Regions from separate parts of the Actinoplanes sp. NPDC051851 genome, predicted to be linked through region 1. Evidence: predicted binding sites of a transcription regulator. Region 1 holds the regulator's gene; the other holds the start of a gene.
What was found. Region 1 encodes HrcA, which represses chaperone genes, less so after heat shock. Its sites were predicted from a motif close to GGTTNGCACNCTCNNNNNGAGNGTGCNAACC; they were not measured.
Positions count from the first base shown of each region.

Region 2: a site for HrcA is predicted at 1,892-1,922, ahead of groES (co-chaperone GroES). Genes of this name have one in related genera too.

Region 1 covers NZ_JBFAYF010000027.1:71,793-75,194, forward strand. The annotation lists gene AB0M08_RS24885 (16S rRNA (uracil(1498)-N(3))-methyltransferase) at 1-237, opposite strand, end outside; gene dnaJ (molecular chaperone DnaJ) at 445-1,587, opposite strand; gene hrcA (heat-inducible transcriptional repressor HrcA) at 1,622-2,644, opposite strand; gene AB0M08_RS24900 (DUF4870 domain-containing protein) at 2,768-3,145, shown strand; gene hemW (radical SAM family heme chaperone HemW) at 3,168-3,402, opposite strand, start outside.
Region 2 covers NZ_JBFAYF010000006.1:114,351-117,752, reverse strand. The annotation lists gene ybaK (Cys-tRNA(Pro) deacylase) at 35-517, opposite strand; gene AB0M08_RS08670 (methyltransferase domain-containing protein) at 643-1,830, opposite strand; gene groES (co-chaperone GroES) at 2,049-2,363, shown strand; gene groL (chaperonin GroEL) at 2,433-3,402, shown strand, end outside.

The DNA of each region.
Region 1 (3,402 bases):
GACCAGGCGGGGGTCGGCGGGGGGCTCCTGGGCGCGGGCGGTGATCGTGACGTCGATGCTGCCGCGGGCCACGGCGGTGACCTCGGCGTGCGCGGTGCCGCCCACGCCGTCGGCGAGGATCAGGTGCTCGCCGGTGCGGAGGCGCTGCACGTTCGCGGCGTGGTGGCCCTCCGGGCCGTCCAGCGTGAACGTCGGACCGATGGGCAGGATCTCGACCAGAAACAGCGGCGCGGACACTCCCGCACGCTACATGCGGGGTGAGCGCGACCGCTCACGCAGGTCGCCCGGCGGGAGGAGCGGTCTGGACGCGCCAGCGGCCAGCGACGAGTGCCGGGCCCTCGGCGGGAGCTGCGGTCCGGACCATGCAGCGGGCTACGACATCCGGCTCTTGATCTTCAAGAGAGAGCAGAGAACGAAGAGAAAGAGCCGGATGTCCGAAAGTGCCTAGTGGCCGTTGAAGGCGTCGCGCATGCGGCTGAAGAAGCCGCCCTGCTTGCTGAGCTCGGCTACGTCCTCGCCGCGGGTCTTGGCGAAGTCGCGGAGCATGGTCTCCTGGGCCGGGGTGAGCTTGGTCGGCGTCTTGACGTCCAGGTGGACGAAGAGCTCGCCGCGGCCCTGACCGCGCAGGTGCGGGACCCCCTTGCCACGGATGCGGAGCGTCGAGGCGGGCTGTGTACCCGGCTTGACCTCGATGTTCTCCTCGCCGTCGAGGGTCTTGATGGTCATCCGGGTGCCGAGCGCGGCGGCCGTCATCGGGAGCGTGACCCGGCAGTGGAGATCGTCGCCCTTGCGGGAGTAGACGTCGTGCGGGCGCTCGTGGATCTCGACGTAGAGGTCGCCGGCCGTGCCGCCGCCGGGGCCGACCTCGCCCTGCTGGGCCAGGCGGATGCGCATGCCGTCCTCGACGCCAGCCGGGATCTTGACCGTAAGCGATCGGCGGGTGCGGATCCGGCCGTCGCCGGCGCAGGTCGGGCACGGGTTCGGGACGACCGTGCCGTGGCCCTGGCAGTTCTGGCAGGGGCGGGAGGAGACCACCTGGCCGAGGAAGGTGCGCTGCACCGACTGGACCTCGCCGCGGCCGGAGCAGACGTCGCAGGTGGCCAGGTGGGTGCCGGGCGCGGTGCCGGCGCCGGAGCACTGGGTGCAGAGCACGGCGGTGTCGACGGTGATCGGCGCCTCGACGCCGAACGCGGTCTCCACCAGGTCGAGCTCGAGCCGCAGGATGGCGTCGGCGCCGGGACGCGTGCGCGGGCGGGGGCCACGGGCGCCACCGCCGGCCGCGGTGCCGAAGAAGGCATCCATGATGTCCTGGAAACCGACGAACGGGCCGGCCCCGCCGGGACCGCCCGGGCCGCCGGCGCCGCCACCGGGTGCCAGCGGGTCACCGCCCAGGTCCACCATCTGGCGCTTCTGGTCATCGGAGAGGACCTCGTACGCCGCGTTGATGTCCTTGAACTTCTCGTGCGCCTCCGGATCGGGGTTCACATCCGGGTGGTACTGCCGAGCCAGCTTGCGGTAGGCGCGCTTGATCTCGTCGTCGGTGGCTTCCCGGCTCACGCCGAGAATTCCGTAGTAGTCCTTGGCCACGGGGTTTGGAGTCCTCAATGTCTGCGCGGATCCGTCAATTCTGTGCCAACAGGTCGCCAACGTAGCGTGCCACTGCACGAACAGTAGCGATGGTGCCGGGGTAGTCCATCCGGGTGGGTCCCAAAACCCCGAGGCCCCCGACGATCGTGGCGCCCGGACCGTAGCCGGTGCTGACCACCGACGCGGACCGGAGGTTGTCGATCTCGTTCTCGTCGCCGATCCGGACCCGGGTGGTACGCGGTTCCAGGTCGCCGATCAGCTTGAGCAGGATGACCTCCTCCTCGAGGGCTTCGAGGACCGGACGCAACGTGCCCTGAAAGTCCAGCACACCGCCGCGCGTCAGGTTGGCCGTCCCGGCGAGTGCGAGGCGCTCCTCACTCCGCTCGACGAGGGTCTCGAGCAGGAGCGAGGCGAGGCAGGCCATCGCGGCACGGCTCGCCGGCTCGCACTCGTCGACCAGCGCGGCCACCAGTGGCGGCGTGTCGGCAAGCCGCTGACCTGCAAGTTTCTCGTTCACACGGCGGCGGAGATCCCACACGTCACGATCCGGGACCGGACCCGGCATCTCCACCAGGCGCTGCTCGACCCGGCCGGTGTCCGTGATCATCACGAGCATCAGCCGGGTGGTGGAGATCGGGACGAGTTCCAGATGGCGCACCGCGGAGCGGGAGAGACTCGGATACTGCACCACCGCGACCTGGCGGGTCAGCTGCGCCAGGAGCCGGACTGTGCGATGCACCACGTCGTCCAGGTCGACCGCCCCGATCATGAAACGCTCGATGGCCCGGCGCTCGGCCGGGCTGAGCGGCTTGATCCGGGTGAGGCGGTCGACGAAGAGCCGGTAGCCGGCGTCGGTGGGCACCCGTCCCGCACTGGTGTGCGGCTGGCGGATGTAGCCCTCCTCCTCCAGCACGGCCATGTCGTTGCGCACGGTGGCCGGCGAGACCCCCAGCTTGTGCCGGTCGACCAGCGCCTTGCTGCCCACCGGCTCCTGGGTCTCGACGTAATCCTCGACGATCGCCCGCAGGACCTCGAGCTTGCGGTCATCCAGACTCATATGACCCCTCCCTCTGGCACTCCCGCGGACAGAGTGCCAGTCTACGTCGCGCCGCGCACCTGCGCGATGATCGAAAGTCCGGACTGCTTTCGGATCTTGTCCATTGCCCCTACCGTGACGGCCATGACGGACCCGAAACAGTACGGTGCGCCCTTCTACAACTCGGACGAGCAGACCTGGACACTCGTCTCCCATTTCGGCGGCGCGGCGGGCGCCTTCCTCTTCGGCGGCTGCGGCGGCTGGGTGGCCCCGCTGATCGCCCTGCTCGCGCACGGCAACCGGTCGCCTTATGTCCGGGCAGAAGCCATCAAAGCACTGAATTTTCAGCTTCTCTGGTCAATAGTCGGACTAATCGGATATGCGACGCTCTGCGTCGGGATCGGGGTGGTGGTCTCGGGGGTCGCCTGGCTGGCCGGGACGATCCTCGGCGTGATCGCGGGTGTCAAGGCCGCGAACCGGGAGCCGTTCACCTATCCGTTCAGCGTGACCATCATCAAGTGAGCAGACGTCACGTGGGCAGACGTCACGTGAGCAGGTCCCGGACGACCGCGTCGGCGAGGAGACGGCCCTCCAGCGTGAGGATCATCCGCTCGTCGCGGACGACGGCCAGCCCGCCGTCCACCGCCTGACGGACGCCGGCCGGGTCCACCCCGTCCAGGGCGATGCCCTCGCGCAGGCGGACCCGGAGCATCACGTCCTCCAGGTGGCGGTCCTCGTCGGTGAGCACCTCGCGGGCATGACCCGGGGAGACACCTTCC
Region 2 (3,402 bases), on a different contig from region 1:
CGGCGGCTCACACGAGCGCCGCCGGGCTTGATGATCACGTCCTGATGGTTGCTACGGTCGCCGCCGTCAAGCGGATCAAGTCCGCCGGCGCGAGGGCGACCTGGAGACCGCGGCGGCCCGCGGAGACGTACATCAGGTCCAGGCCGGACGCCGAGTCGTCCACCACGGTGGGCAGTGTCCTGCGCTGGGCGAGCGGGCTGATTCCGCCCCGGACGTACCCGCTGCTGCGCTCGGCCACCGCTCGGTCCGCGAGCATCGCGCGCTTCCCGCCTGCCGCCTGCGCCAGCGCCTTGAGGTCGAGGTCACCGGTGACCGGCACGACCCCGACCACGAGCCCGCCGTCCACCTCTGCGACCAGGGTCTTGAACAGGATCCCGGGTGCGACCCCGAGCGCCTGCGCGACCAGGGCCCCGTAGTTCGGTGCGTCCGGCGAGACGTCGTACGGGTACAGCGTGTGCGGCACCCGTTCCTTGGCCAGCAGCAGTGTGGCCGGGGTACCGGCCGCTTTCTTCGGCATGCGCGGCACGGTACTCCCGTGACGATCTTCACTCGCGCCCGATTCGGACCCGTTGCGACGTTTCGGTCCCGTTACGACGTCAGGCCCCTCGCCGCACCTTTCAAGATCAAATTCTTCACGACCCTTCAGGAGTACGCCGTCAGCAGGGCGGTCGGCGCCCCCGCCACCCTGGTCAGCACCAGCCCGGCGGCGTTCGGCCCGGAGAGCTTGAGATCCTTACGGAGCTGATCGGGCACCAGGGCCGACCCGCGCTTGCGGATCTCCAGCGTGCCGACGCCCCGCTCGCGCAGCAGTGCCCGCAGCCGCTTCAACGAGAACGGCAGCACGTCGGTGACCGCCAGGCGCCGGGCGTACGGCGTCTCCACCGGGCCGTCGGTGTACACGTACGCGATCTCCGGGTCCGCCAGCCGCCCGCCGATCCCGGCCGCGAACTCGGCGACCAGGTGCGAGCGGACCACGGCCGGATCCGGGTCGTAGAGGTAGGCGCCGACCGGACCGGTCCCCGCCCGCTCCTCCCCCGAGCCGGTCAGCTCCACCACGCCCGCGGGGCGGATCAGGGTCGCCCGCCGGGGCGCCGCGGCGAGCGGGCCGCACCAGAACGCCGCCTCGACCAGGTCGCCGCCGACGCTCACCCACTCCCCCTCCGCGCCCGGCGGCAGCAGCCCGTGGTCGATCCCGGGCGCCAGCTTCAGCACGGTCCGGGGCACCCGGTCGGCCAGCCCGGCGATGAAGTCCCACGGCGGCGAGTACGCCTTCGGGTCGAACACCCGGCCCCGTCCGGCCTGCCGGCGCGCCGGGTCGGCGAAGACCGCGTCGAACTCCTCCACCGGCACCGTGGTCGCGTCGGCGCACGCCACCCGGAGAGACCCGGCCAGCCCCAGCGCCCGGGCGTTCGCGGCGGTCACCTCCGCGGTGACCGGGTCGGCCTCCACGGCGTACACGGAGATGCCCTGACGTGCCGCGGCGAGAGCGTCGGAGCCCAGCCCGCACCCCAGATCCGCCAGGGACGAGACGCCGGAGGCGGCGAGGCGGGCGGCCCGGCGCTCCGCCACCACCGCCCGGGTCGCCTGCTCCAGACCCGCCCGGGTGAAGAACATTCCGGCGGCGTCCGCGCCGAACTTCATCGCGGCCCGGCGGCGCAAACTAGCCTGGGTGAGTGCGGCGGCGGCGAGCTCCGCGCCGAAGCCCCGGGAACGCAGCGCCGAGGCCGCGGCGAGCGGCTCACCGTCGCCGATCGAGGCCGCCGCGGCCAGGGCTTCCGCCCCTTCCGGGGTCTGTAACAGAGCGAGGAGTTCAGGGGTCACACCAGGCATTCTCCCCGGCGTGACAGGTTGGCACTCTGGTTGACGGAGTGCTAGTTCCGGCATAATCTCCGGTTAGCACTCTCAACATGAGGGTGCCAGCCGACCGGGCCCCGGCCCGGGAGGTTAGGCACCAGGCGGACCGGCACCCGCGACGACGGCCCCGCCCGGTGGCATGAGGCATCTGACCGGCCTGTTTCATGGCCGGCGAAACCTGTACCCAGGAGGGTATGCCCGTGACTACCGCGACCAAGGTTGCGATCAAGCCGCTCGAGGACCGCATCGTGGTCCAGGCGAACGAGGCTGAGACCACGACCGCTTCCGGCATCGTGATCCCCGACACCGCCAAGGAGAAGCCGCAGGAGGGCACCGTCCTCGCCGTCGGCCCCGGCCGGATCGACGACAAGGGCAACCGCGTTCCGCTCGACGTCAAGGTCGGCGACGTGGTCCTCTACTCGAAGTACGGCGGCACCGAGGTCAAGTACGCCGGCGAGGAGTACCTGGTGCTCTCCGCCCGCGACGTCCTCGCGGTCATCGAGAAGTGACCTACTGACAGTGCGACCGCCTCGGTCCGGGTAACCGGACCGGGGCGGTAGTGCGTGAAGGGACCATTCATGGCGAAGATCCTGAGTTTCTCCGACGACGCCCGGCACCTGCTGGAGCACGGCGTCAACACGCTCGCCGACACGGTCAAGGTCACCCTGGGCCCGCGCGGCCGCAACGTCGTCCTGGACAAGAAGTTCGGCGCCCCCACGATCACCAACGACGGTGTCACCATCGCCAAGGAGATCGAGCTCACCGACCCGTACGAGAACCTTGGCGCGCAGCTGGTCAAGGAGGTGGCGACCAAGACCAACGACGTCGCCGGCGACGGGACCACCACCGCGACCGTGCTCGCGCAGGCGCTGGTCCGCGAGGGCCTGCGCAACGTGACCGCGGGCGCCAACCCGATCGGCCTCAAGCGGGGCATGGACCAGGCCGCCGAGGCCGTCTCCAAGTCGCTGCTGGCCAAGGCCGTCGAGGTCGCCGACCACAAGGCGATCGCCAACGTGGCCACCATCTCGGCCCAGGACGCCACCATCGGCGAGCTGATCGCCGAGGCGATGGACCGGGTCGGCCGCGACGGTGTCATCACCGTCGAGGAGGGCTCGGCGCTGCAGACCGAGCTCGAGGTCACCGAGGGTCTCCAGTTCGACAAGGGCTTCATCTCGCCGAACTTCGTGACCGACGCCGAGTCGCAGGAGGCGGTGCTGGAGGACGCGTACATCCTCCTCACCACCCAGAAGATCTCCAGCATCGAGGAGCTCCTCCCGCTGCTGGAGAAGGTGCTGCAGAACGGCAAGCCGCTGCTGATCGTGGCGGAGGACGTGGAGGGCCAGGCGCTCTCCACCCTGGTGGTCAACGCGCTGCGCAAGACCATCAAGGTCGCCGCGGTGAAGGCCCCCGGCTTCGGGGACCGCCGCAAGGCGATCCTGCAGGACCTCGCGATCGCGACCGGCGGCGAGCTGATCGCCCCCGAGCTGGGCTACAAGCTCGACCAGGTCGGCGTCGAGCAGCTGGGCAAGGCCCGGCGCATCGTCGTCG